4 regions of the Enterobacter mori genome follow, and region 1 is predicted to be linked to each of the others. Evidence: predicted binding sites of a transcription regulator. Region 1 holds the regulator's gene; each other region holds the start of a gene.
The links. Region 1 encodes PhoB, which activates phosphate uptake and scavenging genes when phosphate is short. Its sites were predicted from a motif close to CTGTCATAAAACTGNCNNAT; they were not measured.
Positions count from the first base shown of each region.

Region 2: a site for PhoB is predicted at 5,710-5,729, ahead of N2K86_RS06680 (phosphoethanolamine transferase). Genes of this name have one in related genera too.
Region 3: a site for PhoB is predicted at 3,751-3,770, ahead of N2K86_RS02750 (esterase-like activity of phytase family protein). Genes of this name have one in related genera too.
Region 4: a site for PhoB is predicted at 4,463-4,482, ahead of kdgR (DNA-binding transcriptional regulator KdgR). Genes of this name have one in related genera too.

Region 1 covers NZ_CP104285.1:975,986-983,979, reverse strand. Annotated here, with positions in the region: gene malZ (maltodextrin glucosidase) at 1-1,291, opposite strand, end outside; gene proY (proline-specific permease ProY) at 1,454-2,827, opposite strand; gene brnQ (branched-chain amino acid transporter carrier protein BrnQ) at 2,909-4,228, opposite strand; gene phoR (phosphate regulon sensor histidine kinase PhoR) at 4,638-5,933, opposite strand; gene phoB (phosphate response regulator transcription factor PhoB) at 5,955-6,644, opposite strand; gene sbcD (exonuclease subunit SbcD) at 6,832-7,994, shown strand, end outside.
Region 2 covers NZ_CP104285.1:1,414,783-1,422,776, forward strand. Annotated here, with positions in the region: gene glnH (glutamine ABC transporter substrate-binding protein GlnH) at 1-588, opposite strand, end outside; gene dps (DNA starvation/stationary phase protection protein Dps) at 950-1,453, opposite strand; gene rhtA (threonine/homoserine exporter RhtA) at 1,754-2,641, opposite strand; gene ompX (outer membrane protein OmpX) at 2,995-3,513, shown strand; gene N2K86_RS06680 (phosphoethanolamine transferase) at 3,896-5,479, opposite strand; gene mntS (manganase accumulation protein MntS) at 5,759-5,887, opposite strand; gene mntR (manganese-binding transcriptional regulator MntR) at 6,071-6,544, shown strand; gene N2K86_RS06695 (anion transporter) at 6,541-7,650, shown strand; gene N2K86_RS06700 (HlyD family secretion protein) at 7,752-7,994, shown strand, end outside.
Region 3 covers NZ_CP104285.1:572,435-580,428, reverse strand. Annotated here, with positions in the region: gene N2K86_RS02765 (carbon starvation CstA family protein) at 1-1,015, shown strand, start outside; gene N2K86_RS02760 (YbdD/YjiX family protein) at 1,116-1,319, shown strand; gene yjiA (GTPase) at 1,330-2,283, shown strand; gene N2K86_RS02750 (esterase-like activity of phytase family protein) at 2,347-3,705, opposite strand; gene N2K86_RS02745 (YfaZ family protein) at 4,116-4,661, shown strand; gene N2K86_RS02740 (NAD-dependent succinate-semialdehyde dehydrogenase) at 4,834-6,204, opposite strand; gene N2K86_RS02735 (helix-turn-helix transcriptional regulator) at 6,356-7,099, shown strand; gene N2K86_RS02730 (LysE family translocator) at 7,147-7,800, shown strand; gene N2K86_RS02725 (DUF445 domain-containing protein) at 7,804-7,994, shown strand, end outside.
Region 4 covers NZ_CP104285.1:2,731,238-2,739,231, reverse strand. Annotated here, with positions in the region: gene prc (carboxy terminal-processing peptidase) at 1-1,896, shown strand, start outside; gene htpX (protease HtpX) at 2,089-2,970, shown strand; gene N2K86_RS12905 (MFS transporter) at 3,022-4,395, opposite strand; gene kdgR (DNA-binding transcriptional regulator KdgR) at 4,574-5,365, shown strand; gene N2K86_RS12895 (YobH family protein) at 5,429-5,668, opposite strand; gene mgrB (PhoP/PhoQ regulator MgrB) at 5,828-5,971, shown strand; gene N2K86_RS12885 (YebO family protein) at 6,046-6,336, shown strand; gene N2K86_RS12880 (MBL fold metallo-hydrolase) at 6,365-7,354, shown strand; gene N2K86_RS12875 (DUF2627 domain-containing protein) at 7,881-7,994, shown strand, end outside.

The DNA.
Region 1 (7,994 bases):
CGGCGCGATAGTTCTCCATCCACGCCATGCAGGTTTCAGCGTCGATATGGTTCGGATCGTAGGAGATATCGGTGTTAGCGAGGAATCCCCACAGCGGGAAGGTGAAGCCGCGATAGTTCATCGCCGCATCTTCCGCATCGTTCTGCAGCCACTGGCGCGCGTCGCCAAAGTGCTCGCCGAAGACAAACGCTTCAGGCTGGGCCGCTTTCGCCGAGCGCGTGATCCCCGCGACGTGCTGAAGGTTATTCTGCGCCCCGCCTGCTTCACCGAGCATATGCACCACGTCCAGACGCCAGCCGTCCATATTCCATGGCGCTTTCAACCAGTGGCGCACGATGCTGTCTTCGCCGCCGTAGATTTCATTCACGAGCGTTGGCGACTGGAAATCCAGCTTCGGCAGGCTGGCGTAACCCAGCCAGTCCAGCGCGCGTCCCTCCTCGTTAAAGCTGTACCAGTCACGCTGCGGCGAGTCCGGGTTATGACATGCCCCGCCCATCGACTGATTATGGCGGTCAAACCAGGCGTGTGAATCTCCGCTGTGGTTGAACACGCCGTCCAGAATCAGGCGCATGCCTTCATTTTGGGTGTTCTTACGCAGGCGCATCAGCGCCTCGTCACCGCCAAACTGTTCGTCAACGTGGCGATAATCCTGCGTATCGTATTTGTGCACGCTTGGGGCTTTAAACACCGGGTTCAGGTAGAGCGCCGTCACGCCCAGTTTTTTCAGGTACGGCAGTTTTTCGCTGATGCCGTCGAGATCGCCGCCGTAAAAGGTCGAGCCGCCAGCCTGCGCCGTCACCGGATCATCCCACGCTTTCATAATGACGTCGTGACCCGCCGCGTGGTGGTAATAAACCTTATCCTGCTGCGCGGTGCGCTTTTCGCTGCGCGCAAAGCGGTCCGGGAAAATCTGGTAAAAGATCTGATCGTTAACCCACTGCGGGCCGTTATCCGGGTAATCGACCGCAAACTGCTCCAGCCGTGCGGGCGGAAAACGGCTAAACCCCTGCGGGGTAAACCACAGCTGACGGTTATTCCACAACAGTTTGAAGCTGTAACGGCGACGCGGCTGGCCGCTGCGCAGGTCGATATTCGCCCGCCATGCGGTGATCCCTGGCTGCGGCTGACTGCGCAGCTTGTGCATTTTCAGCCCGGTCTCTTCGTTATCTATTTCGGCGCGGAGCGTCACGCGTTCAGGCTGATTTTCCCCCGCCAGCCAGAGCGTAATCACAAGGTTGTCTTTGTTTTGCTTAACAAATGGGGCAACCGGAAGGTGCCAGGCATTTAACATCACGAATCCCCTTTGATGAAATTGACGTCACCTTGCCACAGGGTGGTTAAGGATAGCTCACCATGACGTGATTTATTGGGGGAGGAGGACGGGGGAGTAGGCATCAGTGCGACCTGATGCCCTCACCCTAACCCTCTCCCACGTGGAGAGGGGAAAAGGATGTTACTGTGCTTCTGCCAACTGACGGTCACGGCGGCATTTGAACATCCAGCCCACCAGCAGCAGGACGATCCACGCGCAGCCCACATACAGGGAAATACGGGTGTCCGGGTGGTAGCCAATCAGCCCAATGATAAACACCAGGAAGATCAGCCCAACGACGGTGGTTGCCACCCCGCCCGGTACTTTGAACTTCAGCGCTTTCGCCTCATCCGGCGACAGACGACGGCGAAAGGCAATCTGCGACAGCAGGATCATGATCCACACCCACACCGTCGCGAAGGTCGCCAGTGAGGCAATTACCAGGAAGACGTTTTCCGGCATGATGTAATTCAGGTAAACCGAGAACAGCAGCGCCACGGTCATGACCACGACGGTCACCCACGGCGTGCCGCGGCGTGAGGTTTTGGCGAACACCTTCGGCGCGCTGCCCTGCTCCGCCATGCCGTGCAGCATACGGCCTACGCCAAAGACGTCACTGTTGATGGCCGACAGCGACGCGGTCAGCACCACAAAGTTGAGAATGCTGGCGGCAAAGGCGATACCCATGTGCTGGAAGGTCAGAACAAATGGGCTGCCGTTGGTGCCGACCTGGTTCCACGGGTAGATGGACATAATCACGAACAGCGTACCCACATAAAACACCAGTATACGCATCGGCACGGAGTTGATGGCGCGCGGAATGGATTTCTCCGGGTCTTTCGCTTCCCCGGCGGTGATCCCAATAATCTCGATACCGCCGTAGGCGAACATGACCATCTGAAGCGACATCACCATGCCGAGCCAGCCGTTGCTGAAGAAGCCGCCGTTCGTCCACAGGTTATGGATGCCGGTCGGCTGACCGCCATTACCGATACCCCAGATGATGATGCCGAAACCGGCGAGGATCATGATGATAATGGTCGCGACCTTAAAGAAGGAGAACCAGAACTCCAGCTCACCAAACACCTTCACGCTCATCAGGTTGACGGCGCAGATGATCAGCACCACGCTCAGCACCCATATCCAGTGCGGCACCGCCGGGAACCAGACGCCCATATAGATGCCAAACGCGGTCACGTCGGCAATCGCCACAATCAGGATTTCAAAGCAGTAGGTCCAGCCGGTGATAAACCCGGCCAGCGGGCCTAAGTTTTCCTGCGCGTAGCGGGAGAAGGAGCTGGCAGACGGGTTGTGAACCGACATCTCACCCAGCGCGCGCATGATGATATAGGCCGCAACACCGCCGATGATGTACGCCAGCAGAACGCTTGGACCGGCCATTTTGATGGCATCTGCCGAGCCATAAAAAAGACCGGTGCCGATAGCCGAGCCCAGCGCCATAAAGCGGATGTGGCGGGTGCTCAATCCACGTTTAAGTTTGTTAGTGCTTTCCATTTAAATCTTGCCATTCAACACAAAAAAAACAAAAAACCACGGGGCTTTAAGCCCCGTGGTTAAACAGTTTGTTGCCGTTGATTAATGGGCGTTCGATGCGACCTGACGCCCTGCAGCACGGTCCCAGATAATCGCCAGAACCAGTGCGACAACGGTAGGCATCAGCCAGGCCAGGCCTTGCTCAGACAGCGGCAGACGCTGTGTCCACGCAGGCAGAATGTCTGCGAAAGCTGATGCTTTAATCCCGTCAAGGATACCAAAAATCAGGCTGATAAACATGGCTGGTGCAATAATTCGCGACGAGTTGTTCCACCACGGGCGAGTAAAGCTCAGCACCACCAGCACGATGCACGGCGGGTAAATCGCCGTCAGTACCGGAATAGAGACCTGAATCAGGTGGCTCAGACCGAGGTTGGACACCGCCATGGAGAAAATACCAAGGATAAACACCAGGGTGCGGTAAGAGAGCGGCAGATACTGTGCAAAGAACTCTGCGCAGGCACAGGTCAGGCCAACCGCCGTCACCAGACACGCCAGGAAAATCAGCGCCGCCAGCAGCATGCTGCCCGCACCACCGAAGGTGTGCTGAACGTAAGCGTGCAGGATAGCTGCACCGTTGGCGTTTTGATCGACCAGCATCGCGCTGTCGGAACCCAGGCGGAACAGTGCCAGATACAGAAGCGTCAGACCCACACCGGCCATCAGGCCAGCCCAGATGGTATAGCGGGTCAGCAGGCGCGCTTCCGTCACACCGCGGGAACGCGCGGCATTGACGATAACGATACCAAACACCATCGCGCCCAGCGTATCCATCGTCAGATAGCCGTTCACAAAGCCGTTAGAGAACGCAGCGTTTTTATAGGCGTCCATTGCGTCGCTAATCGGGCCTGCAGGCCAGACGATGGCCGCCACCGCCAGCACGATCAGTGCCACAATTTTCAGCGGCGCCAGGAAGTTACCCACGGTATCCAGCAATTTGCCCGGATAAAGGGAAACCAGTATTACGATTGCGAAGTAGATCAGGCTGTAGATAAACAGCGGCATCGCGCCGTCACCCGTCAGCGGAGCGATCCCCACTTCAAAGGAAACGGTCGCGGTACGCGGGGTGGCAAACAGCGGACCAACGGCCAGATAGCAGACGGTCGCCAGCAGAACGCCAGCCACTTTGCCAATCGGGGTGCTGAGGCTGTCCACGCCGCCACCGACTTTCGCCAGCGCGATAACGGTGAGGACCGGAAGACCCACGGCAGTAATCAGGAAACCAAACGCAGCCGTCCAGACGTGTTCACCCGCCTGTAAGCCAACCATTGGAGGGAAAATGATATTACCTGCGCCAACGAACAGCGCAAATGTCATAAAGCCCAGCGCGATGATGTCACGCGATTTTAAGTGATGGGTCATAAAACCTTACTGCCTGTGGATGTGGTGTTGAAAACGTTGAGATTTTCGCTATCCCTGATGGGACGATACAGCGGAAAATTTGCTCAATTTCAGCGGGAAATGCTCCCGTCCTGGCGTGGAGAAGAATAGTTTTTCGATTTACCACGCAAATACAGTCGGTCTGACAGTATCTGGGGGGCAATTTAAACGCTTATAACGTTTAAAGGCAAGGAGGGATCGCAAAACCAGAACAATATACCAGCATGAAAAACCAGACCAGAACAATACGCTAATTATAAGAAAAACCCATGGCTAATCATGCGAACAAAAAAGCATCAACCGTATAATATTCACACGCGTTTCGCTTGACTGCAAAGCAAACGGGCCAGCAAATGCTGACCCGTGGAAAGGTAAAATGACACGCCTGCCGTCAGGCGATCTTTTTGGCAATTAATCGTTCCGGAATAACAAAGCTGAAGCGGGTTCCTTTACCCAGCGTACTCTGAATATCAAGACGGCTTTCATGATGATTCACCGCGTGTTTCACAATCGCCAGCCCCAGACCGCTTCCCCCGGTCTGCCGCGAGCGCGCTTTATCCACACGGTAGAATCGCTCGGTCAGACGCGGTATGTGCTCAGGGGCAATCCCCGGCCCGTTGTCCTCAACGCTAAACTCAGCGCCCGCGGTCACACGCTGCCAGCGCACCACGATATGGGTCCCCTCCGGCGTATGATTCACCGCGTTATACACCAGGTTGGAGATGGCGCTGCGCAGCTCATCTTCACTGCCGAGCACCTTCAGGGCGCTGTCGACCTCAAAGCTAATTTGATGTTTTTTATGGCTTAACGTTTGCGCTTCCCGCTCCACCACCCGCAGCATCATCGGCACGTCGATGGTGTCATTCAGTGCCAGTGAAGGTGCGGCTTCAATCTTCGAGAGCGTCAGCAGCTGCTTGACCAGACCTTCCATACGGTGCGTTTGCTCGCGCATGGTGTGCAGCGCTTTTTCACGCGGCGCACCTTCGAGCGTTTGCTCCTGCATCATCTCCAGGTAGCCCTGAAGCACGGTCAACGGGGTGCGTAATTCGTGGCTCACGTTTGCGAAGAAGTTGCGTCTCGCCCCTTCCAGCTGGTGCATCTGGGTGACATCCCGCGCCACCATCAGCCACTGTCGATCGCTGTAAGGCATCACGCGGATTTCCAGATGGCGCCCGTTGTTGAGCCTCAGATTGTGCGGCCCCGTAAAATCACGTTTTTTCAGATACAGCGTGAACTCCGGATAACGCAGCAGGTTAAGAATATTTTGCCCATTATCGTCCGGCCAGCGCAGGCCCAGCAGCTGTTGCGCCAGGCCGTTACACCAGAAAATCGTGCCTTCTTCAGTGGTCAGAATGACGGCATCCGGCAGCGACTCCGCGCCGCTGCGAAAGCGTTTGATTAAGCTTCCCAGCTCGCGACGACGTTTTTTATTACGCATCTGCATCTGGTGCAGGCCATACAGCAGCGGTTCCCAGCTCCCGCTTCCCGGCGGAGGGGTCATGCTTCTGTCCACCCACAGCCACCAGGAGAGGCGCAGTAAGTTCCAGAAATGCCAGACTAATAACCCGGTCACTGCCGCCAGCAAAAACCAAGGCAGATGCCCAAAGATGGCCCCCAGAATAAAGGCCGGAATACAGCATAAGATCAGTTCAAAGACGAGCCTTTTCCATGACAGACGTTCCAGCACGCGTCACACTCCTGTCACTGTTCAGAAACGGGTCGAAAAACGATAACCCGTACCGCGGACCGTCTGCACCATGCGATCGTGACCGCTCAGCTCCAGTGCTTTACGCAGGCGGCGAATATGCACATCAACCGTCCGGTCTTCCACATACACGTTAGTTCCCCAGACGTTATTCAGCAACTGCTCGCGGCTGTATACGCGTTCCGGGTGGGTCATGAAGAAGTGCAGGAGTTTAAATTCGGTAGGCCCCATGTCGAGGGGATTTTCGCCCGTCATCACGCGGTGTGAGGTGGGGTCAAGGCTCAGGCCCTGCATCTCAATCACCTCTTCTACCGCCATCGGCGAAATGCGGCGCATAACGGCTTTGATGCGAGCAACCAGTTCTTTGGGGGAGAACGGCTTGGTGATGTAATCGTCCGCGCCGGTTTCCAGACCGCGCACGCGATCCTCTTCTTCACCGCGCGCTGTGAGCATGACCACCGGAATATCGCGGGTCATCGCTTCACGTTTTAGATGTTTGATAAACTGCAGTCCAGAGCCGCCAGGCAACATCCAGTCAAGCAGAATCAGATCGGGCCAGGGTTCATTCAGCTGGTTCACCGCGCTGTCATAATCTTCCGCTTCAACCGGCTGGAAGCCATTTTGTTCGAGCACGAAGCACACCATTTCACGAATTGGAGCTTCATCTTCTACGACCAGAATACGTCTCGCCATACTTTGCCCTGTCTTATCTTATTTAAGTTACAAGTTTGTAATGCGGCGTCATTATGCGTCAGATTTATGACAGATTTATGAAAAACCTTACCACTATAAATGGCAAACTGTTGTTTTATTACAGCGGTTATTTTCCACTCCCTGACAGTTTATAATCCTGCTTTCTCAATTTTGCCACGGAACAGCTATGCGCATACTTCACACCTCGGACTGGCATCTGGGTCAAAATTTTTACAGCAAAAGCCGTGCGGCTGAACATGAAGCCTTCCTGAACTGGCTGCTGGAGACGGCCCAGACGCACGAGGTGGACGCGATTATTGTGGCGGGTGATATCTTCGATACCGGTTCACCTCCCAGCTATGCGCGTGAGCTCTATAACCGTTTCGTGGTGAATCTGCAGCAGACCGGCTGTCATCTGGTGATTGTCGCCGGAAATCACGATTCTGTGGCCACGCTGAATGAATCCCGCGATATTCTGGCGTTTCTCAATACCACCGTGGTGGCCAGCGCCGGACATGCCCCGCAGATCCTGAAAAAACGTGACGGCACGCCGGGAGCGGTGCTGTGTCCCATTCCGTTTTTGCGTCCGCGCGATATCGTACAAAGCCAGGCGGGACTTTCCGGCGGCGAAAAGCAACAGCATTTATTACAGGCTATCACTGATTATTATCACCAGCAGCATACCGATGCCTGCGCCCTGCGCGGCGAAGCGGCAATCCCGGTGATTGCGACCGGGCATCTCACTACCGTTGGGGCCAGTAAAAGTGACGCCGTACGTGACATCTATATCGGCACGCTGGATGCCTTCCCGGCGCAGAACTTCCCGCCAGCCGACTACATTGCGCTCGGACACATTCACCGCGCGCAGATCGTCGGCGGCTGCGAGCATATCCGCTATTGCGGCTCACCCATTTCACTCAGCTTCGATGAAACAGGCAAAGCCAAATCCGTGCATCTGGTCAGTTTTACCGACGGTAAACTCAGCGCTGTCGAGACGCTGGACGTGCCCGTTACCCAACCACTGGCCGTGCTAAAAGGCGATCTGGCGGCCATTGCTGAACAACTTGAGCAGTGGCGTGGTGTCGAGCAGGCTCCGCCCGTCTGGCTGGATATCGAAATCACCACCGATGACTACCTGCATGATATGCAAAGAAAAATTCAGGCACTGACGGAAGATCTGCCCGTCGAGGTCTTACTGGTTCGCCGCAGCCGGGAGCAGCGCGAGAAAATTCTGTTAGGTGCACAGCGTGAAACGCTGAGTGAACTGCGGGTCGAAGAGGTGTTTGCGCGCCGGTTGTCTCAGGAAGAGATTGACGACGCGAAGCGAGTAAGGCTCAACGAGCTGTTCAC
Region 2 (7,994 bases), 440 kb from region 1:
CGCTTTGAACTTGCCGTTGCCCGCGGTTTTGATGAAGTACAGGATGTTAGGCGTGTCGTGCAGAACGGCGTCAGCACGGTTGGTACCCAGTTCCATGTAGGCATTGTCGATATTCGGGAACTGACGCAGATCTTTGGTTTTGATATTCGCTTTCGCGTAATCAACGGAACCGGTGCCGCTCTTCACTGCCACCACTTTACCGTCCAAATCTTTTACGCTTTTTACGTCGTTATTGTCGGCTTTCACCATCACCAGCAGACCGCTTTTGTAGTAGCCGTCAGAGAAATCGATCGCTTTTTTACGCTCTTCGGTAATGGTGATACCCGCCAGTGCCAGGTCAACGTTTTTGGTCTGCAGCGCAGGGATGATGCCGCTGAAGTCCATCGGTTTCAGGGTATAGTCCAGTTTGAGTTCTTTTGCGACCGCAGCCCACAGATCCACGTCAAAACCAACGTATTTGTCACCCTGTTTGAATTCAAACGGAACGAACGCCGTGTCGGTCGCCACAACGAGTTTATCGGCAGCCTGAGAGGACACTGCAAAAGCCAGGGTAAGTGCAGCCAGTGAAACTTTTAATACAGACTTCATAGCATTTCCTTTTATAACCACGGGGCGATCCCCTGCGAGAACAACAGGCACCATGAAAAAATCGTGCCAACTTTACAAGCTGTTGTTTTACAAAGGGGATGATGTCACGCATTGCACAAAAAATGGAGCAATGATGTCGTGTTGCACCAGCGTGAGGCACCATTTTGGTGCGACTCATTTGGCGTATCTGACGAGGTGATATTTAGCGCAGATTCTGACGGAAAAACAATCTTCCGTTAACGGTTGTGTGAGGTGATTATTACATTTCGTTCACTTTTGCAGGTGTGCAGTGCAAAAGTGTGCACCATAAATGTGCAAAACCCCCGCCAGAGGCGAGGGTGTCATTGGTAATTCGTATGGCTTATTCGATGTTAGATTCGATAAACCACAGGAATTGATCCAGGTCGCGAGAGGCGGCAGTGAAGATATCAGCCGTGTCTTCGTCTTTCGCTTCGCCGATGGCTTTACGCACGTCGTTCGCGACGATTGCATAACGGTCCGCCAGCTCTTTCAGGTGATCCTGAACGGTATGAATATCCAGCGGATAGCTTTTCAGTGGTGTTTTGCTGTTAATCACCTGCGTGGTCCCCAGCGCCACACCGCCTAACTGAACGGCACGTTCGGCCATCGTATCGAGGTGGGTAACCAGTGCTGTGCGGAAGCCATCCAGCATTTCATGAACGGCAATAAAGTTTGCACCGCGCATATTCCAGTGGGCTTGTTTGGTGATCAGCGAAAGATCGATGAACTGGATCACCTGGCGATTCAGCAACTCAATGGTCGCCTTTTTGTCGCTATCCGATACATCGTTACGGGTATAAAGCAGATTAGACGCTTTCGTTTTCACCAGTTTAGCGGTACTCATAATCTCATATCCTCTTGATGTTTGTGTCCCAGGTAATTACGGAACTAAGTATAGCACCGGATTTTTTTCCTGCGGTTTGGCTCTGCCTATCGGTTTAATAGCAAGAAGGATGTTGAGTTTATATTATTCTGAAAATAAAGGATTTTTATGAAATTGATACAGATCAATCTTAATTCTGAACGTACGGTGCGTAGCCCTGTGGATTATTTCGTGAATATGACAATCCATGTAACGAAATATGATGGGCGTGGAAGGCGCCTATATTCTGCATGGCGTGAAAGCCATGCAGAATATAGAGCATTAATTGATGTCGACTTTCTTCACTTTGGGTTCAGGGCGCATGGTCAGCGTTGATCCCATAGAGGCCGCGATAATGGAGCACAGTGCCAGCGTCTGGGTGAACGTCAGCGTTTCTCCAAGGAAGACCATCCCCGAGATAGCCGCCAGCGCAGGCTCCATGCTCATTAACGTACCGAAAATGCGTGTCGGCAAACGCGTCAGGGCTATCATCTCCAGAGAATAGGGGAGTGCCGTAGAAAGAATAGCGACCGCCAGCCCCACGGGCAGAATGGACCATTGCCATATGGATTCGGTGGCTTGCGCCATACCGAGGGGGACAAAGATGATGGCGGCAATCAGCGAGCCCAGCGCAACCGTGGCCGGACCGTGCTCCTCCCCGGCGCGTTGGCCGGTGAGGATATAGACAGCCCAGCAGGCACCCGCGCCCAGTGCCAGCGCGGCACCCGTCAGATCAATCTGCGCGACGCTTTGACCCAGCGGCAGCAGGAACCAGAGCCCCAGCACGGCTAACACGACCCAGATGAAATCCACCGGACGACGTGAAGAGAAGAGGGCAACCGCCAGCGGCCCCGTAAATTCAAGCGCGACGGCAATCCCCAGCGGGATGGTCTGAATAGAGAGGTAGAACATGTAGTTCATCGCGCCCAGCGCCAGCCCGTAAAAAAGAAGCGGCAGTCGCTGCTCTTTTTTGAAACGCAGACGCCAGGGTTTAAAGATGACCACGAGGATCAGAGTCCCTAATGCAATACGCAGGGCCGTGACGCCCGGCGCTCCCACCAGAGGAAAGAGTGATTTTGCAAGCGACGCGCCACTCTGAATCGACAACATGGCGATCAGTATTACAGCGACCGGCATCCAGACCGATGACGTGCGGGATAACCCTGGCATCCTTTCTCCTGTCAATTTATGTCAAATAGGGTAAAAGCCGCAGTGTAATGGAAATATGCGCTCACGGTTGAGCTACTGTTGAAAAAAAACCAGGGAAAATCCGTAAAATAGATAAGCGTTGCTGGTTTTATCGCCTGTCAGATTAGGAATAATCTGGATGAATGTAACGGCAATGGCGCGCACTATAACTATTTTGCGGCGAAAATTTAACGTAATTTGAATGAGATAGCTGATCCTGGAAACGTTCTGTTACAGGAAAGACCTCGTTAGACATTACGAATCACAAAGAGTTTCGCAAAATTTTTTGATATATTTAAAACTTACGGACTTACTTGAACACATTTGAGGTGGTTATGAAAAAAATTGCATGTCTTTCAGCACTGGCCGCAGTTCTGGCTGTTTCCGCAGGTACTGCTGTAGCTGCTACTTCTACCGTTACCGGTGGTTACGCTCAGAGCGATATGCAGGGCGTGATGAACAAAACTAACGGTTTCAACCTGAAGTATCGTTACGAGCAAGACAACAACCCGCTGGGCGTGATCGGTTCTTTCACTTACACCGAGAAAGATCGCACTGAAAACGGCACCTATAACAAAGGTCAGTACTACGGTATCACCGCTGGTCCTGCTTACCGCCTGAACGACTGGGCTAGCATCTACGGTGTTGTAGGTGTTGGTTACGGTAAATTCCAGCAGACCGAAAACGAAGGTCTGAACCGCACTGCAAGCAACAGCGACTACGGCTTCTCCTATGGCGCGGGTCTGCAGTTCAACCCAATCGAAAACGTTGCTCTGGACTTCTCCTATGAGCAGAGCCGTATCCGCAACGTTGACGTTGGCACCTGGATCGCGGGCGTAGGTTACCGCTTCTAATCACTTCGGTGATTAAATAAAAAATCCGCCCACTGTGGCGGATTTTTTTTGTCTTTTTCCCTCTCCCCGTGGGCTGAGGGATCCCCTGTATTTTTTTTACCTGAAGCGATGAATGTTGCATCAGAAAAATTAATGACTTACAGCGATGTCCTGGTCCGGCGGCGATTGAGCCGCCCTGGCACGTTCACAGGTCATGTCCTCACAGAGTAGCAAGCAACATAAAGTGAACGGAATGACCACCAGACCCGTATGTTCCCCCTCACCCCTGCCCTCTCCCTCAAGGGAGAGGGGGTCGTCCGTGCAGGCATTATTTTGTGGGGAACCCTCAGCCCCGTGGGAGAGGGTCAGGGTGAAAACATTAGACCGCACGAGACGGCAGAAACTACTTGCTCTTTATATCAAAAATATCTGTACCCAAATGGTTATAGTCAACTTTCTGTAACTTGAAGTTGGTAACGTACACTGGGGGCGCTTTCTTGTTAGAGACAAACGGATAAGCATTTTTTATCTGCTCTGCTGCAATCCCCGTCCACTGCGAGAAGAACGACAGGAAATCATTTGCCGAACGACGCGCGGTGATGATGCGATGCTTTTTGTCGTCACTCGACAACACCATAAACGGTACCTGGAAGTTCTGCTGGAACTTGTCATCGTGTGCCAGATACTGCACCTGTTTACCGCGCTCTTTAAACGCCAGTCCGTGATCGGAGAAATAGACCATTGAGAAACTGTCACCCGTATTGCGCAGCTGGGCATAGAGCTTGCTGAGCAGATCGTCGGTTTGCGTCATGGTGTAGAGATAACACGATGTCTCTTTGGACTGCACAAACTCTGTGTACTTTCCGTTTGTACGATCGCACGCCTGAGGATGTGACCCCATCAGGTGCAGAACAATCAGCTGTGGCTGGGTGCGCTGAGTGGCAAAGACCTGTGCGGTCATTTTCAGCAATGCTTCATCTTTCGTGTTTTTGTCGGCTTCAAAATCACCGCTTTTCAGGAACTGAACCTCATCGGCACGCTTCGCAATACTGGCGATGGCGGTATCGTATTCGCCAATTTGCCCCTGGTTGGAGAACCACCATGTCTGGAAGCCCGCGCGGTTTGCCAGCGTGACAAAGTTATCCTGATACTGCGGTTTGCCGTCGACCACACGGTTCAGGGTCAGGCCGAGTGATTTCTGCGTCGAGCCGCTGGCCGCGACGTAATCGGTAAACAGGGTACCGTTGACCGAACTGGCAAACGGCGTGTTATCCCAGTGACCGCCAAAAGCACCGAGCGCATCGCGGCGCGCGCTTTCACCAATCACCACCACGTAGGTATGGTACTTAGGCTTCACGGCCAGCACGTTCCAGGTGTCTTTCATGGTGGAAAGCTCAGCCATACGCGCCTGCTCGTCGAGCACTTCCTTGTTGTTGACTACCACGTCCTTAACAAAGCGAAACACCGGGTAGCCGCTGTCTTTCAGCTTAAAGACGCCACCCCAGGCCAGGTTTTGCACCGGGGCGACAAAAAAGGTGCCTACGCAAAATACCAGGCACAGGCTCTCCATTTTTCCCCACGTTTTTTTCTCTTCGGCTTTGCGGCGTACCGCAATCACGCCCAGCGCAAAGATAAAGAGGCCGACCACGTAGCTGTACCACGGGAAGATCGTCAAGATCTCCGTCGACTCTTCCATATTGGTCGAGTGCAGCGCCAGCAGGGTATTGAAGTTTGGCGCGCCGTAAGCCTGGCCAAACGGGAAATACATCGCAGCAACCAGCGAACAGACCCCGACCAACGCTTTCTGCACGCGCGGCGCACTCCGCCACAGCACGTGGAGCACGCAGGTAAACGCCACGGCGTAGAGCAGGCTAAACGGGTAGCCAAGCGCAAAGTTAATCAGCAGCGATTGCAGAAAGTAGAATCCCGTCCACGGGCTTAAGGCCCGGCTGCGGGTAACAAGTGTTTCTTTCAGGGTTACGTTCATAGATCACTATCATGAAAACGCCATGTGCTCACCCTGGCGCCAAGGGTCAAAGCCTGCCTGACAGTGCGTGGAGAGGGAATAAGGGTCCGCTTCAGCGAGCCGCAAATAGTGCAGGGCTGCAAGAAGATAGTGCGAGCGTGAAATAAGGTCAACAGTTGCTAAACAGATGTTTTGCGAGGAAGACTGCAAATCCGTAAAAAAGATCGGGATTAAGGCGACCAGAAGCCAGTTTACAAGAGGTTTGTGACGGGAAAATGAAGCGGCGTACCGCGACGCCGCTTAATGAGAAGATTTGTCATCCTGCTGCGGTTTGTTGCTAAACATATCGCACAGCATGTTCAACAGCATTAAGCGCACTTTAAAGGGGGAGTGGGTAAACACGTTCATACACCTCTTGAATTCATTCATGTGACCTCCTGATTTCTGATCCCTTCGGTCCATGAAGGGTGACTGCATTACATACAGATATAGCACAGGCTATATTGTATAGCTATGGCTAATTCGTTAATTTTTTGTGCTTGTAGAGCTATGGTTTACAATGTGCGCTCCGTTACAGGACGCTGGAAGCGTCACCCCCATTGAGGAAACACAATGAACCGTCGCGCAGGTAAGCCAACTACAAAAAAAACGACGCAACTGGTGAATGTTGAAGAGCACGTAGAAGGGTTCCGTCAGGTGCGTGAGGCGCATCGCCGGGAGCTGATTGATGACTATGTGGAGCTGATCTCCGATTTGATTCGTGAGGTTGGCGAAGCACGTCAGGTTGATATGGCCGCGCGGCTGGGGGTTTCCCAGCCAACGGTAGCCAAAATGTTAAAACGTCTGGCGTCAGTGGGATTGATCGAGATGATCCCGTGGCGCGGCGTGTTTCTGACGGCAGAGGGTGAAAAGCTGGCGCAGGAGAGCCGTGAGCGTCATCAGATCGTGGAGAACTTTTTACTGGTGCTGGGCGTCAGCCCGGAAATTGCCCGCCGGGATGCGGAAGGGATGGAGCACCATGTCAGTGAAGAAACACTGGTGAAGTTCCGTGAATTTACACTCAAATATGGTTCTTCTGCTGAATGAACATCCCCGGCCTGCAAGCCCTGACGCGTGACCGTTTCTTTCATCTCTTACTGATTATTGGTGCAGGCTTAAGCCTCTTTGTCCCCTTTACCCCCCACGCCTGGCCTGCGGCCATTGACTGGCGCACGATTATTACCCTGAGCGGCTTAATGATGCTCACCAAAGGCGTAGAGCTAAGCGGCTACTTTGACGTTCTGGGACGCAAAATGGTGCGCCGTTTTGCCACCGAACGCCGTCTGTCTCTGTTCATGGTCTTTTCCGCAGCGGTACTGTCGACGTTTCTGACCAACGATGTCGCACTGTTTATCATCGTGCCGCTTACGCTCACGCTGCGTAAGCTCTGTGAAATTCCGGTCAGCCGTCTGATTATCTTTGAAGCGCTAGCCGTGAATGCTGGCTCGCTGTTAACGCCCATCGGGAACCCACAAAATATCCTGCTCTGGGGCCGTTCCGGCCTGTCGTTTGCCGCCTTTACCTGGCAGATGGCCCCGCTGGCGCTGGTGATGATGCTATCCCTGCTGGCGGTGTGCTGGTTTGCCTTTCCGGATAAAAAACTGCAGTACCACAGCGGGACGACGGGCCCGCAGTGGCAGCCCCGTCTGGTCTGGTGCTGTCTGGCGTTGTATATCGTCTTTTTGGTCGCGCTGGAGATGAAGGTTGAACTGGCGGGCGTGCTGCTGGTTGCCGCCGGGTTTTTAGTGCTGGCGCGGCGGGTGCTGGTGAGCGTCGACTGGACGCTGCTGCTGGTCTTTATGGCGATGTTTATCGATGTCTATCTGCTCATCCAGCTTCCTGCACTGCAAAACGTGCTTCACGGCGTCAGCGGTCTGTCGCAGCCGGGACTGTGGCTGACGGCGATTGGCCTGTCGCAGTTTATCAGCAACGTGCCGTCGACCATTCTGCTGCTCAACTATGTTCCGCCTGACACCCTTCTGGCGTGGGCGGTAAATATCGGCGGGTTTGGGCTATTGCCCGGTTCACTTGCCAACCTGATTGCCCTGCGCATGGCCAACGACCGCCGTATCTGGTGGCGCTTCCATTTATGGTCGGTCCCGATGCTGTTGTGGGCCGCCACGATCGGTTTCGGACTATTCCTTCTCATATAGTGCGCTATTTGTCAGTTTATCCTGGCAAATGTATAGCAACGTCCTAGCTTTAGTGAACGGCATAGTGTGATGCCGCTCACTGACTGGAACGTTGCTGACCTATGGCTGAAGATCAAAACCCGCCTGCTGACGAGCAGGAAAACAACAATAATGCGCGCAAGCGCCCGGGCAAAAAACCGTTAATTATCCTCGGCATTGTCGTGGTGGTGATGGTGATTGTGGCGCTGGTCTGGTGGTTTTTAACCCGTAACGAAGAGACGACCGACGACGCCTTTACCGACGGTGACGTGGTGACCATTGCCCCCAAAACGGCGGGATACGTCACCGAGCTTCGCGTGCGCGAT
Region 3 (7,994 bases), 400 kb from region 1:
GCTGGTTGCAGCCTCCATCATCGAACCGGGTCTGTACTTCGCGATGAACACCCCGCCTGCTGGCCTCGGCATTACCATGCCAAACCTGCACGAGATGGGCGGTGACAACGCGGCGCTGATTATGGCGCAGCTGAAAGACGCGAGCGCACACGCGGCGGCGACCGTCAGCTCCTGGGGCTTCGTGATTTCGCCTGAGCAGATCATGCAGACCGCGAAAGACATCGGCGAACCGTCCGTGCTGAACCGCGCCGGTGGCGCACCGACGCTGGCTGTCGGTATCGCACACGTGTTCCACAAAGTGCTGCCGTGGGCGGACATGGGCTTCTGGTACCACTTCGGTATTCTGTTTGAAGCGCTGTTCATCCTGACCGCGCTGGACGCCGGTACCCGTGCGGGCCGCTTCATGCTGCAGGACCTGCTCGGTAACTTCGTACCGTTCCTGAAGAAAACCGACTCTCTGGTGGCGGGCATTCTGGGTACCGCGGGCTGCGTAGGCCTGTGGGGCTACCTGCTGTATCAGGGCGTTGTTGACCCGCTCGGCGGCGTGAAGAGCCTGTGGCCGCTGTTCGGTATCTCTAACCAGATGCTCGCAGCCGTTGCCCTGGTGCTCGGTACCGTGGTCCTCGTGAAGATGAAACGCACCAAATACATCTGGGTAACGGTAGTTCCTGCGCTTTGGCTGCTGCTCTGCACCACCTGGGCACTTGGCCTGAAGCTGTTCAGCGCCAACCCGCAGCTGGAAGGCTTCTTCTTCATGGCTAACCAGTACAAAGAGAAGATTGCCGCAGGCGGCGCGGACCTGACCGCGCAGCAGATTGCCAACATGAACCATATCGTGGTGAACAACTACACCAACGCGGGTCTGAGCATTCTGTTCCTGGTGGTGGTGTACAGCATCATCTTCTACGGCATCAAAACCTGGATGAACGTGCGCAACGCCGACGGTCGTACGGATAAAGAAACCCCGTACGTACCGGTGCCGGAAGGCGGCGTGAAGACCTCTTCACACCATTAATCCGCAATCCTCCCCCTCTCCCTTTGGGAGAGGGCTGGGGTGAGGGGAACACAAGCCCAGCGGACTCACATCGCCGGGCTTTTTCTGTCTGGAACCCACAATGTTTGGTAACTTAGGCGAAGCAAAAAAATACCTCGGTCAGGCGGCGAAAATGCTGATTGGCATTCCGGACTATGACAACTACGTTGAGCATATGAAGACCAACCATCCGGATAAGCCGTACATGACCTACACCGAATTCTTCCGCGAGCGTCAGGAAGCGCGCTACGGCGGAAGTGGAGAAGGCGGCGTCCGCTGCTGCTAAAGGAGAGACCATGACCCCGATTGCCGTTACTCTGCTGACCGGTTTTCTCGGCGCCGGTAAAACCACCCTGCTGCGCCACATTCTGAATGAACAGCACGGCTTCAAAATCGCCGTCATCGAAAACGAATTTGGCGAAGTCTCGGTTGACGATCAGCTGATTGGCGATCGCGCCACGCAGATCAAAACCCTCACTAACGGCTGCATCTGCTGCACCCGCTCTAACGAATTAGAAGATGCCCTGCTGGACCTGCTCGACAGCCGCGACCGCGGTGAAATCGACTTCGACCGCCTGGTGATCGAGTGCACCGGCATGGCCGACCCCGGCCCGATTATTCAGACCTTTTTCTCTCACGAGATCCTCTGCCAGCGCTACCTGCTGGACGGCGTGATTGCCCTTGTCGATGCGGTCCACGCCGACGAGCAGATGAACCAGTTCACCATCGCCCAGTCTCAGGTGGGTTACGCCGACCGCATCCTGCTGACCAAAACCGATGTGGCGGGCAGCAGTGAAAAACTGCGCGATCGTCTGACCCGCATTAACTCCCGCGCGCCGATTTACACGGTGACGCATGGCGACATCGATCTGTCTCAGCTGTTCAACACCAACGGCTTTATGCTGGAAGAGAACGTCACCGCAAAACCGCGCTTCCACTTTATGGGGGATAAGCAAAACGACGTGGCGTCGATTGTGGTGGAGCTCGACTACCCGGTGGACATCGGTGAGGTTTCGCGCGTGATGGAGAACCTGCTGCTGTCGTTTGCCGACAAGCTGCTGCGCTACAAAGGGATGCTTTGGATTGACGGCGAGCCCAACCGCCTGCTGTTCCAGGGCGTGCAGCGCCTGTACAGCGCCGACTGGGACAGACCGTGGGGCGATGAAGCGCCGCGCAGCGTGATGGTGTTTATTGGCATCCAGCTGCCGGAAGAGGAAATTCGGGCGGCGTTTGCGGGGCTAAAAAAATAACTACACCGAACCATCCCCTCTCCCCTATGGGGAGAGGGCCAGGGTGAGGGGTAAGCCCTGGTATTATTTCACCGCCTCCGGCAGCGTCACAATCCAAAGCTCGCTGTCCGACTCCGGCTTCTTCAGCGGCTTCACGCTGAGCGTGGTTTCCACCGGTTTATCATCGAGCGTCAACTTGCCTTCCGCGTTCACCCGATAATCCTTGAGCTTCTTGCCCTCGACCGGGTGTTGCATCGCCACCTTCACGCCAAAGTCATTATCGTTCGCCACCGCAAGCCGTTTGCTGTCGATCAGCGCCAGCCCTTCGGCCTTCTCCTGCTGCCAGCCCAGCGCGCGCAAATCAACGACCTGCGTTTTTGCTGCAAGGGTAATGCCGCGCTGCGCCAGGATTTTCTCATCATCAAACTCCGGGTACTCGCCCGGCTTGTCAAAGGCAGCCAGATCGCTCGCCTTGCTAAGATCCACCTTGTAAATCAGGTTACGCATCCCGTCGTTTTTATCGCTTCCCTGCTCAATCAGCAGGATGTGCTGGTCATCGAGCGCCACGATGTCGCCGATTTTGGCGTCGCTGTTTTTACTGTAGGCCGCGCTGTCGATAGGGTAGCCGTACATCGCGGTTTTGCCGGTCGCCGGGTCGAAGCTCACCAGACGGGTAAACAGCGCCTGCTTTTTGCTCTTACCGTCGATATCCAGCGTGCTTTGCACGGCGGCGATAATTCGCCCGTCCGGCATGCGGGTCAGGCCTTCAAAGCCCCGGTTAGGCTGGCGCCATTTGATAATGTTTGGCAGACCGCCCGCGATGGATTTCTCCCCTTCCGCCGCCTGCGGTCCGTGGATCGCCAGGATCTTCCCTTTGCTGTCGACGTTAATCAGAAACGGACCATACTCATCGCACAGCCAGTAGCCGCCTTTGCCATCCGGCGTGATGCCTTCCGTGTCCAGCCCGCGGTTGTCGCCCTGCAGAATGTTTAGCGTGTCGCTGAATGCCACTTCATTGGTGGAGCCAATCACGCCGCTTTGCAGCGGCAGACCGTTAATCTCGCCGTTATCGTCATGCAGCGGGCGGGCATCCGTTGCCTCTGCCTTACCGTTCTGGACGCGAATGGTCATCAGCAGCGGCGCGAAATCTGGCGTGACAAATATTTTGGCTTCGTTTTTACCCCTTTTTGGCGCATCGGCGTTTGGACCGCGATCGGTCACGGTCGCAAAAGTCAGGGCGTCGCCCTGCTTGCCGGTAAACAGCAGCCCAGAGCCAATCCCCACCGGGAGTCCGTTCGGAAACGCGCTGGCAAACGCGCCGCTGTATTTCACATGCGAGCCTTCAGGGAAGCTGACGATATAGCGCTCTGCGGTAGGTTGTGCCGCCACGGCAGAGAATGAGAGCACACAGCCCATGAGCACAGGAATGATTTTTCTTTTCATGTTGTTAGCATCCAGTTAGTGAAGCCAACACCGTAATGAAGAAACATGTCAGAAAAATGACATGAAAGGACAACGGATCTGCACAAAATTACGTATAGCAACCACCAGAAATGTAAACCTCTGTCTTTATCTGTGACAATGGAAACAATTTTGGAAATTATTAGAAACTCAATTAATTCATCTCAAATGGCTTTCTTTGCCTCGTTCAGCTGTCGTTTAGCCAAAAATATAAACTCTTCCTAAACGCGAATTTATTTGCCATTGACGACCTTCTAAACAAACAATTTGGCAACAGATAAAGATTAAATATCCAACAAAAACAGTATAAAACCGCGATAGATATCACATTTGCAGTCATAAACATCCGTTGTTAAGGTGCCCTCAGTTTAATTTGATAACGAGGAACACTCATGAAAAAGCTCAACGTACTCATCCTTTCCGCCCTGACCGTGGTATCTGGCTCCGCACTGGCAATGGGCGGCAGCATTGAGCAGGGTAAAAACTTTACTAACCTCAATCTGGAAATGGGGAAATCCTCATCCGGTCTGTACGCTGAAAGCAACTGGCTGAAAAACACTGACGACGGCACCCAGACCGGCGGCGTGGGCGCAGGCTACAACCTGGAAGTGGGTCCGGTCATGCTGAATGCGGGTGCGAAAGCTATCTACATCGGCCCGAAAAAAGGCGATAACGGCGTAGCGTTCCCAATCGGTGGCGGCGTAAACGTGGCCCTGACCGACAGCATCAACGTCTTCGGAGAAGGCTATGTGGCACCAGACGGCCTGAACAACAGCGTGAAAAACTACGTCGAAGCTAACGGCGGCGTTAGCTGGACCCCAATCAAACCGGTTACGCTGAAAGTGGGTTACCGCCACGTGAGCGTTGACGGCAAAGATGGTCGTCCAAACCACACCCTGATTGACGGGGCATATGTAGGCGGTGGAGTGTCCTTCTAAGCCTGTTTGCGCGTTTCGCCCGGCGGCGCTACGCTTGCACGGGCCTACAATGAAAGGGGCAATATATTAAAATTATTGCACATTGTAGGCCGGGTAAGCGCAGCGCCACCCGGCAAGAAAGGCGATGACATTGTCTATGCAAGCCTGCCGGTTGGCAGGTTTTTTTTACTTCTTACTTACGCACGACCACCAGCTTCTGGTTCACAAACTCTTTGATCCCCAGGTCCGACAGCTCGCGTCCATAACCGGACCGCTTCACGCCGCCAAACGGCAGTTCTGCCGCAGTATCGGTGAGCCAGTTGATATACACCATCCCGGTCTCAATCCGGGATGCCATTTTCTTCGCACGCTCGATATCCTGGCTGAACACCGCGCCGCCCAGGCCGTAGTGGGAGTCGTTCGCCAGCGCGACAGCCTCGTCATCGCTTTTTACCACATACATCTGCGCTACCGGGCCGAAGAATTCTTCGAAATACGCCGGGTTGTCGCGGGAGATATTCGTCAGGATCGTCGGTTCAAAGAAGCTCCCGTCGCGCTGAACGGGCTTGCCACCATGGTGCAGCGTCGCGCCGTTTTTCACCGCCTCGTTAACCTGTTTGGTCAGCGTTTCGAGCGCATCTTTAGACGACAGCGGCCCCAGCGTGGTGGTTTCGTCCAGCGGATCGCCAATCCTCACCTGCTTAAACGCCTCGGTGAATTTGCTCAGGAACGAATCGGCAATCTTCTCGTGCAGGATAAAGCGCTTCGCCGCGGTGCAGACCTGTCCGGCGTTGTTGAGCCGCGCATTCACACCAATCTTCACGGCTTTATCAAGGTCGGCATCGTCCAGCACCACGAACACATCGTTACCGCCCAGCTCCAGCGTCGATTTCTTAATGTGCTTCGCTGCCTGCGCCGCTACAACACTGCCTGCTTTTTCGGAACCGGTCAGCGCCGCCCCCTGCACGCGATCGTCAGCAATAATATTTGCCACCTGATCCGAAGAGATAAACAGATTGGTCCATGCCCCTTCCGGCGCCCCCGCCTCGCGCACCAGATGCGCAAAGGTTTCGGCGCAGTGCGGGACGATACTGGCATGCTTGGCGATCACCGGGTTGCCCGCCGCCAGGTTTGGTGCCAGGACGCGCATCAGCTGGTAATACGGGAAGTTCCACGGCTCAACGGCCATCAGCACGCCGATGGGGTGGTGCTCCACCCACGCTTCCCCGAGCTCAGAGTCGTACTTCACTGGAGCCAGGAACCGCTTCGCGTTGTCGGCGTAGTAGCGGGCGATCTGCGCGCACAGCTTTACCTCACCGCGGCTTTGTTCGATGAGCTTACCCATCTCCTGACTGGCGATTTTAGCCAGTTCCTCCACGCGCTCGTCGATCAGGTCGGCAAGCTTATGCAGCACCGGCAGGCGCTGGTTAATGTCGCCTTTCGCCCAATCCGAATGGTAAAGCGCATCGGCCGCTCTGAGCGCCGCTTCGATATCCGCATCGGTATGTGAGGGGTATTCTTTGATGAGCTGGTTAGTGGCAGGATTTACTGTCTGATAAGCCATGTCGAATCTCCTTGTTTTACCGCTTAGGGTATTAAGGGTAGTCAACATGACTGGCTCTGGACGTAAAGTTGGGTATATCCGGAAGGTTCTTAATGAAGCACTGCCAGACGGGTCGCTGACGTGGTATAAAAAACCTTCAGAAGGAGCGCCCATGACCGATACCCGACACGTCCGTCAGACTTTTCACCGCGCCTCAGGCCTTGAGCTGCGCAGCACGTGGCAGAGTACGCAGGCGTATAAACGCCATAGTCACCCTCAGCTTTCCATCGGCGCGATTGTGGAGGGCCAGACCTGCTGCCTGTGTCATGACAGAGAATACATCCTTAACCCAGGGGACCTCATTGTGATCCCGGCCTCTGCGCCGCACAGCTGCAACCCCGTCGCCGGACAGCCGCGCAGCTACCATATGCTCTATATCGACACCCAGCATCCTCTGGCGCTCCAGGTCATTCGTCACCCAGCCCTCTTTGCGCATTACCTGGAGGTGGTTAACAGCCTGTCCCCTGCGTCCGTGAACAGGCTGCTGTCAGCCCTTCCCCGCAGCGTGGAAAACGCAGAGGCGCTTCGCTCAACCAGTCAGCACGTGCGGCAGGCGTTTCTTGCCGACCTGGCCGCACCGCCTTCGCTTGACGAACTTGCCCAACGATTCTCGCTGCGCAAGGAGACGCTGATCCGCACCTTTAGGCAGGACACCGGCCTGACGCCGGGCAGCTTCCTCAACATCTCCCGCGTGGAATACGCCAAGGCGCGGCTGCGTGCCGGGGATGGCATTGCCGACGTCAGCTACCAGAGCGGCTTTGCCGACCAGAGCCATTTTCATAAAACCTTCGTGAGCTATACCGCCGCCACGCCGCGCCAGTACGCGACGGGCCGATCAATATCAGACAATAAATAGATTTTTCATCACCGTAGTCTGACCTCAGATTGTTAACTGAGGTTGCTATGGAACTGTTCTTCCCTTCCGCTTTTCTCGCCCTGGCGCTGGCGCATTTTGTTGCCCTGTTAAGCCCGGGTCCGGACTTCTTCCTGCTGGTGGGCTACGCCGCGCGCTACCGGCTTCGCGGCAGCGCTGGATTGTGCGTCGGCATCGCCGCGGGTAATGGGCTTTATATCTTACTGGTCATTATCGGCTGGAGCGCGCTGCGCCAGTTTGCCTGGCTGTTTACTCTGATAGAGCTTTGCGGCGCGCTGTACCTGCTGTGGATTGGCTCGCATCTGGTGCGCAGTCGACCTCAGTCGCTGGCGCTGAATGAAACTCACCAGCGCTTTCCTTCGCTGCGTAAGCAGATCCTGCTGGGGCTCGGTTCGGCGCTGTTAAACCCGAAGAATGCGCTGTTCTATCTAGCGCTGATGACGGCGCTACTGGGGCCGGACGTGACGCTGCTTCAGCAGGCGACGTGCGGCATCTGGATGGTGATGGTGGTGCTGGCGTGGGATCTGGCGCTGGTGTCGCTGATGGGGCTGTCGGCGATACAACAGAAGCTCAGCCGTTCGCTGTGGTGGATTGAGCGCACGGCGGGTGTGGTGCTGATGGGGTTTGGCGGGTGGGTGTTGTGGCGGTTTTTGCACTTTCCCCCCGCTTCCCTCTATCCTTAACCCATGGAAAAAATAGCCGAACTCAAACGCGCCAAGCTTCTCGCGCTGTCGCTGCTGCTGATTGCCGCCGCAGCGTTTATCACCACCCTGTTCCTGCCGCAGACCTTCTGGGTGCGCGGCGTGAAGGCCATTGCCGAGGCGGCGATGGTCGGCGCGCTGGCAGACTGGTTTGCCGTGGTTGCACTGTTCCGCCG
Region 4 (7,994 bases), 1.8 Mb from region 1:
TTTACTCGTTCGCACTATCGTCAGTTCGATCTCGATCAGGCCTTTTCGGCCAAAATCTTCGACCGTTATCTGAACTTGCTGGATTACAGCCATAACGTATTGCTGGCCAGCGACGTCGAACAGTTCGCTAAACGTAAATCCGACGTGGGTGACGAACTGCGCTCCGGTAAGCTGGATCTGTTCTACGATCTGTATAATTTATCGCAAAAGCGTCGTTTTGAACGTTATCAATACGCGCTGAAAGTGCTGGAACGTCCAATGGACTTTACCGGCAACGACACTTTCAATCTGGATCGCAGCAAAGCGCCATGGCCGAAAGACGAAGCCGAGCTGAATGCGCTGTGGGACGCAAAAGTTAAATATGACGAACTGAGCCTCAAGCTCACCGGCAAAGACGAGAAAGAAATTCGTGAGACCTTAAACCGTCGCTACAAATTTGCCATCCGTCGCCTGGCGCAGACCAACAGCGAAGATGTGTTCTCCCTGGCAATGACGGCGTTCGCCCACGAAATCGATCCGCATACCAACTACCTCTCCCCACGTAATACTGAGCAGTTTAATACCGAAATGAGCCTGTCTCTGGAAGGTATTGGCGCAGTGTTGCAGATGGACGATGACTATACCCTGATCAACTCCATGGTGGCAGGTGGCCCTGCTTCCAAAAGCAAAGCAATTAGCGTAGGCGACCGCATTGTCGGTGTTGGTCAAACCGGACAGAACATGGTCGATGTGATCGGCTGGCGTCTGGACGATGTGGTTGCGCTGATTAAAGGGCCGAAAGGTAGCAAAGTTCGCCTGGAAATTCTGCCTGCAGGGAAAGGGACGAAAACCCGTATTGTTACTCTGACGCGCGAACGCATTCGTCTTGAAGACCGTGCCGTTAAAATGTCGGTGAAAACTGTCGGTAAAGAGAAAGTCGGTGTTCTGGATATCCCTGGCTTCTACGTTGGTCTGACCGACGACGTGAAAGTGCAGTTGCAGAAGTTGGAAAAACAGAACGTCAGCAGCGTGATCATCGATCTGCGCAGCAACGGCGGTGGGGCGCTGACCGAAGCGGTTTCCCTGTCGGGTCTGTTTATTCCGTCTGGCCCGGTTGTTCAGGTTCGTGATAACAACGGTAAAGTGCGTGAAGATGCCGATACCGATGGTGTGGTCTATTACAAAGGTCCGCTGGTGGTGTTAGTCGATCGCTTCAGTGCGTCTGCTTCTGAGATCTTTGCCGCGGCAATGCAGGACTATGGCCGTGCGCTTATCGTCGGCGAGCCGACCTTTGGTAAAGGCACCGTTCAGCAATACCGCTCTCTGAACCGTATTTACGATCAGATGCTGCGCCCGGAATGGCCTGCACTGGGCTCTGTTCAGTACACCATTCAAAAGTTTTATCGCGTGAATGGCGGCAGTACGCAACGTAAAGGCGTGACGCCGGATATCATGATGCCAACGGGCACCGAAGAGACCGAAACGGGCGAGAAGTTTGAAGATAACGCGCTGCCGTGGGATAGCATCAATGCTGCGACGTTCGTGAAATCTGGCGACATGACTCAATTTGGTCCTGCGTTGCTGAAAGACCATAACGAACGCATCGTGAAAGATCCTGAATTCCAGTACATCCTGAAGGACATTGCGCGTTTCAATGCCCTGAAGGCGAAACGGAACATTGTTTCTCTCAATTACGCTCAGCGTGAAAAAGAGAACAATGAGGATGACGCAACGCGTCTGGCGCGTATCAACGATCGCTTCAAACGTGAAGGTAAGCCTCTGCTCAAAAAACTGGACGATCTGCCAAAAGATTACCAGGAGCCGGATCCGTATCTGGACGAGACGGTGCATATCGCCCTCGACCTGGCGAATCTGGAGAAAGAGAAACCTGCGGTGCAACCGGCACCTGCAAAATAATCCCTCAACAGGCACAAGACATTGTGCCTGTTTTTTTAGTTCTGCTTCCTCTCGTCAAGCTGATCTTCAATTGTGTAAAGTTGTGTCTTTCTGGTGACTTACACCCCTCGAATCCTTGAAAATAGCCACAATACCCATACGATGTGGGTAATCGCATAGTGCGTTTTGTTAAACAGAGGTTAAAAGAAAATTATGATGCGAATCGCGCTCTTCCTGCTCACCAACCTGGCGGTTATGGTGGTATTCGGGCTGGTGCTAAGCCTGACAGGAATTCAGTCGAGCAGCGTTCAGGGTCTGTTGATTATGGCGCTGCTGTTTGGTTTTGGTGGCTCATTCATCTCACTGCTGATGTCGAAGTGGATGGCGCTGAAATCAGTCGGTGGTGAAGTTATCGAGCAGCCGCGTAATGATATGGAACAGTGGCTGATGAGCACGGTGGCTCAGCAGTCAAAGCAGGCAGGCATCGCGATGCCTCAGGTTGCTATTTACCATGCACCGGACATTAACGCCTTCGCAACGGGGGCACGTCGAGATGCGTCTCTGGTTGCCGTCAGCACCGGTCTGCTGCAGAACATGAGCCGTGACGAAGCCGAAGCGGTTATCGCTCACGAAATCAGCCATATCGCGAACGGTGATATGGTAACCATGACCCTGATTCAGGGCGTGGTGAACACCTTCGTGATCTTCATCTCTCGTATCCTGGCGCAAATCGCGGCAGGCTTTATGGGGGGCAACCGCGACGAAGGTGAAGAGAGCAACGGCAACCCGCTGATCTATTTCGCTGTTTCGATGGTACTTGAGCTGGTGTTCGGTATTCTGGCAAGCATCATTACCATGTGGTTCTCACGTCACCGTGAATTCCACGCGGATGCGGGCTCTGCAAAACTGGTAGGGCGTGAGAAAATGATTGCTGCGCTGCAGCGTCTGAAGACCAGCTACGAGCCGCAGGAAGCGAGCAGCATGATGGCCTTCTGCATTAACGGTAAATCGAAATCACTCAGTGAGCTCTTTATGTCTCACCCGCCGCTCGATAAACGTATCGAAGCGCTGCGCAGTGGCGAATACCTGAAGTAACGCGAAGAGACCGAAAAAAGCCGGGCTGGAGAGTACTCCGCCCGGCTTTTTTTATGCCTTCACGCCGGGCTGGGCGATCCGAAGTCCGCTAATTATGCCCGCGAGGGTAGCAAGGAACCCTGCGGTCAGGAGCGCAACGTGGTTACCATTCTGCCCGGCAAGGTTAAACATCAGCGCAACCAGTGCAGCACCGGTACTTTGGCCCAGCAGGCGCGCCGTGCCGAGCATGCCGCTGGCTCCCCCGCTGCGATGGGGCGGTGCGGAAGTGATAATGGTGTGATTGTTTGGCGACTGGAACAGACCAAAACCCGCACCGCACAGGATCATGCGCCAGATAATATCCAGATCCGTAGGCGATGAGGGAAGCAGAGCCAGGGCAAACAAGCCGGTTGCCATCACTGCCAGCCCGATTGCACCCAGCAGTCCGGCATGCACGCGTTCGATCAAATACCCGGCCAGCGGGGCCATCACCATCGTCGCCAGCGGCCATGGCGTTAACAGCAGCCCGGTTTCAACCTCAGAACGACCGACCACACTCTGCAGGAAGAAGGGCAGGGAAACCAGCGCCAGCATCTGGGCACAGAACGAACAGATCGAGGTGCAAATAGAGAGTGAAAAAAGGGGAATACGCAGCAGGTCTACCGGCAACAATGGTACCGGCAGTGCAAGCTGGCGACGCACAAAGAAAAAGCCTACAACCAGCAGAGCGGCAAGTTCTGCGCCGGTAAGCGCTAACGACTGACCCTGAGCAAACCCGCTCAGAGCAGTGATCAGCAGGCCAAAGGTTAGGGCATTCATTACCGCACTGGGCAGATCAAAGCGGGGCATGGTGCTTTTCGGGCCATTACCAGGGAGATAGCGCAGGGCAAAAACGATCGCGACGATGCCAAGCGGCACGTTGATGGCGAAAAGCCATTGCCAGGAGGCGACAGAAAGAATGGCCGCCGCAATAGTCGGTCCGGCGGCAGAAGAGACCGCGACAATAAAGGAGTTGATTCCCATACCGCGCCCTAAATGGCGCTGAGGGTAGATTAAGCGGATCAGCGCGGTGTTGACGCTCATTAGCGCCGCGCCGCCAAAACCCTGGGCAATACGGGCTATCGTCAGGGTGTGCAGCGAATCTGAAAGGGCGCAGAAGAGTGAGGTCAGGGTAAAAACCATCAGCCCGCACTGATAAACCCGGCGATAGCCGAACATGTCGCCCAGAAAAGAGAATGAGAGCAGCGAAACCACAATAGCTATCTGGTAAGCGTTGACGATCCAGATTGAACTGGCGGGGGAGGCCTGCAGATCGCTGGCAATTGTTGGCAGGGCAACGTTAGCAATGGCACCGTCGAGAACGGCCATGGAAATGCCGATGATAATCGTCGCAATAGCGCCGTAACGCTGGGGCAAAGGCAGACCATCGGAAAGGATTTTTTGCATTATGGGTGAATAGCTCGGTAGGAAATTATTCTCAGGGTAACTATTTTAGCACTGTTAATTCCGTTTTATGTCGCAGATTTGTAACGAAGTAAACGAGGATTGATTGCAGCTAGCATGAGGGGAATTTATAATAAAAACCGGTTCTGATTTTTATAAAACACTCTCCATGAGGTGATAAATGGCAATTGCAGATTTGGATAAGCAGCCAGATTCTGTTTCTTCCGTGCTGAAGGTGTTTGGCATCTTACAGGCGCTCGGAGAAGAGCGTGAAATTGGTATTACAGAGTTGTCGCAGCGTGTGATGATGTCGAAAAGCACCGTTTATCGCTTTTTGCAAACCATGAAGTCACTGGGCTATGTTGCGCAGGAAGGCGAATCTGAAAAATACTCGCTGACGCTGAAGCTGTTCGAACTGGGTGCCCGTGCCCTGCAAAACGTTGATCTGATCCGCAGTGCGGATATTCAAATGCGCGAACTTTCTCGTCTGACAAAAGAAACTGTCCACCTTGGCGCACTGGATGAGGACAGCATTGTTTACATCCATAAAATTGATTCTATGTATAACCTGCGCATGTATTCGCGCATTGGTCGCCGTAACCCGCTCTACAGTACCGCCATTGGTAAAGTACTGCTGGCATGGCGCGACCGTGAAGAGGTGGAACAGATCCTCTCTGGCGTAGAATACAAACGCAGCACGGAGCGCACCATCACCACCACTGATGAGCTATTAGCGGTGCTGGATAAAGTGCGTGAGCAGGGATACGGGGAAGATAACGAAGAACAGGAAGAAGGGCTGCGTTGCATTGGCGTACCTGTGTTCGACCGCTTCGGTGTTGTTATTGCCGGCCTGAGTATCTCATTCCCGACGCTGCGCTTCTCCGAAGAACGACTGCATGAGTACGTGGCTATTCTTCATACCGCCGCGCGTAAAATCTCTGAGCAGATGGGCTATAACGATTATCCGTTTTAACCCTGGCAGAGATAAAAAAACGCCGCATTTGCGGCGTTTTTCATGGATGTGGTTCAGCGAAATTTAGCCATTATCAATCACAACGGACGATTTACGCAGGACTGGGCAGTTGGTCAAACCGATGATCCCACTGTCCGAGTGGATATACTGCGCGGTACTCATGCCCTGGGCAGTCAGATATTTACACTTGATACCTAATCCTGCGGCGTTCTCGGTGCTCCCCACAAGCACGCCATATCCGGTTAACAGAAGGCCAGTCCAGAGAACGGCCAGTGCAATAATAGTCCGAATGATTAAATGCATCATTGCCTCTTTATCGTTGTTGTCATGCATTTAGCCTAACCTGTTTATTCATTGAAACAAGTGCACGATTCCGAAAAGAGTTTGATGAGGGTACAGTTAGACGCTGTTTAAGATAGCCGTGATAACCTGGCTGCCTCGGGTCATAAAACGGAGAGTGGAGTGAAAAAAATACGCTGGGTAATTCTGGTTATCGTGTTGGTGGCATGTGTGGTGCTGTGGACACAGACTATCAACGTGATGTGCGATCAGGATGTACAGTTTTTTAGCGGCGTTTGCGCAATCAACCAGTTTATTCCGTGGTAAGACGCATTTTTTCCTAAGGTCATTTCCTTCCTTCGCGCCAGTGGTAAAATGGGCGTTTTTATTGAGGTGGTGAAATGGGTGAGTTAATGAATTCAGGGCTGCTAAATCTGGCATCCCTGATGGTCTCGTTGGTTATTCTTGTCGCAGGGCTGGTCATTTGGTTTTTCGTCAACCGTGCCAGCTCGCGCACGAACGAGCAAATTGAGTTGCTTGAAGCGCTGCTCGATCAGCAAAAGCGCCAAAATGCGCTGCTGCGCCGTCTGTGCGAAGCAAACGAACCAGAAGAGAAAGAAGCCCCTAAAGAAGCGGTCGTTGCAGACAAAGAAGATGAAGACGACTTTATCCGTCTGGTGGCTGAACGATAATCGGTAATGTAACTCGCGGGAGGTGGCCGTGGTCTGGAAAAATCCCTGGTATGACCCCTCCCGGCTCCATCACACGCCGAATGGCTTTCGCAATACCACATCTGTAGGACATCAGCCCGGCGATGTTGAGCGCTGGCGTAAGGCGCGGAAAGCGGCAGGTTTACCTAAACCGCCTGCGCTGGGTTATGACGATTTCATACGCCAGTGGTGGCAACCGGTCGAACTGGACCAGCCACAAGGCGACGGCGTCTGGTGGCTTGGACACGCGAGTCTGCTGGTGCAGATGGATGGCAACACCATTCTGACCGACCCGGTCTTTTCACGACGCGCTTCTCCGCTTCCTTTTGCCGGACCGCTGCGAAAAACACCTCCTGCACTGTCTGTTGAACAACTTGCGCAGCTTGATGCTGTGGTTATCTCGCATAATCACTACGATCATCTCGACGATGCAACCATTCGCCGTATCCTGAAGCGTTTTCCAGACGTAATGCTGTTTGTTCCTTTAGGTCTGGCAGACTGGTTTCGCCGTCGCGGAGCCAGGCACATCGTACAACTCGACTGGTGGCAGAGCATGACCTGGCAGGGAATTACCCTGACAGCCGTTCCGGCGCAGCACTGGAGTATGCGTACCCCCTGGAACCGGAATCGATCCTTATGGTGTGGTTGGGTCTTTGAGGGACGAAAGCACCGCTTTTGGTTCAGCGGTGATACGGGCTATTCGCCGGAGTTGTTATCGATACCCGAACGTTTGGGTAAAATTGACGCCGCCGCGTTGCCGATTGGCGCGTATGCACCAGAATGGTTCATGGCGGTCCATCATATGGACCCGCAGTCTGCCGTGGCGTTATGGCAGCAGCTCGGCCAACCCCTGGCCTTTCCCATCCATTGGGGCGTGTTTGAACTGGCAGATGAATCCCTTGATGAACCAGTCCAGGCGTTAACTCAGGCACTTAATAATGTAGCACCGGTTAATAATTCCTTCATGATACTGAAAATTGGCGAATATTTATCCTTTTAAACAATGCGCGTAACAGTTGCATATATTTTGTATTTATAGGCCTTCAGGATTGTTTTATTTTTATCGAAACGTTTTGCTTGCCTTGTTTTGAGGCAGAGTCATAAAAATTTCATTATTTTGGTGCATCATATTCTTTATTCACTGGTGATTTTTAATGCAGTGTCAGTATGTTTATTAACACCAAATATGCATTGTCCATTACCGACGCGTTGGAATGATTTGAGCATAAGTTTTCACAAAATGTTCTAAATCAATCAATGTCCTAAAGAAAGTTGTCCCTGTATCTGGACGGCAAGAAATGTATGGTCTATGGTAAAAAAGTCTTAGATAACAGCGCTTGCGGTAATAGCGCAGTGGCGGTGTAAAGAACATACGCTGTCCATGATCGTTGCGCATAAGTGTGCGGATCATACCAGGGCAGTGTTTGAATTTGTGCGGCGGATCGAGACACGTTTAAAAATGGCTTGCCATATTAATCGTTGTGTGTGATAACACGTTTTGGGTCAAACGAGGTACAGTTCTGTTTATGTGTGGCATTTTCAGTAAAGAAGTCCTGAGTAAACACGTTGTCGTTGAATACCGCTTCTCTGCCGAACCTTATATTAGTGCCTCATGCAGTAATGTCTCAGTTTTATCTCAG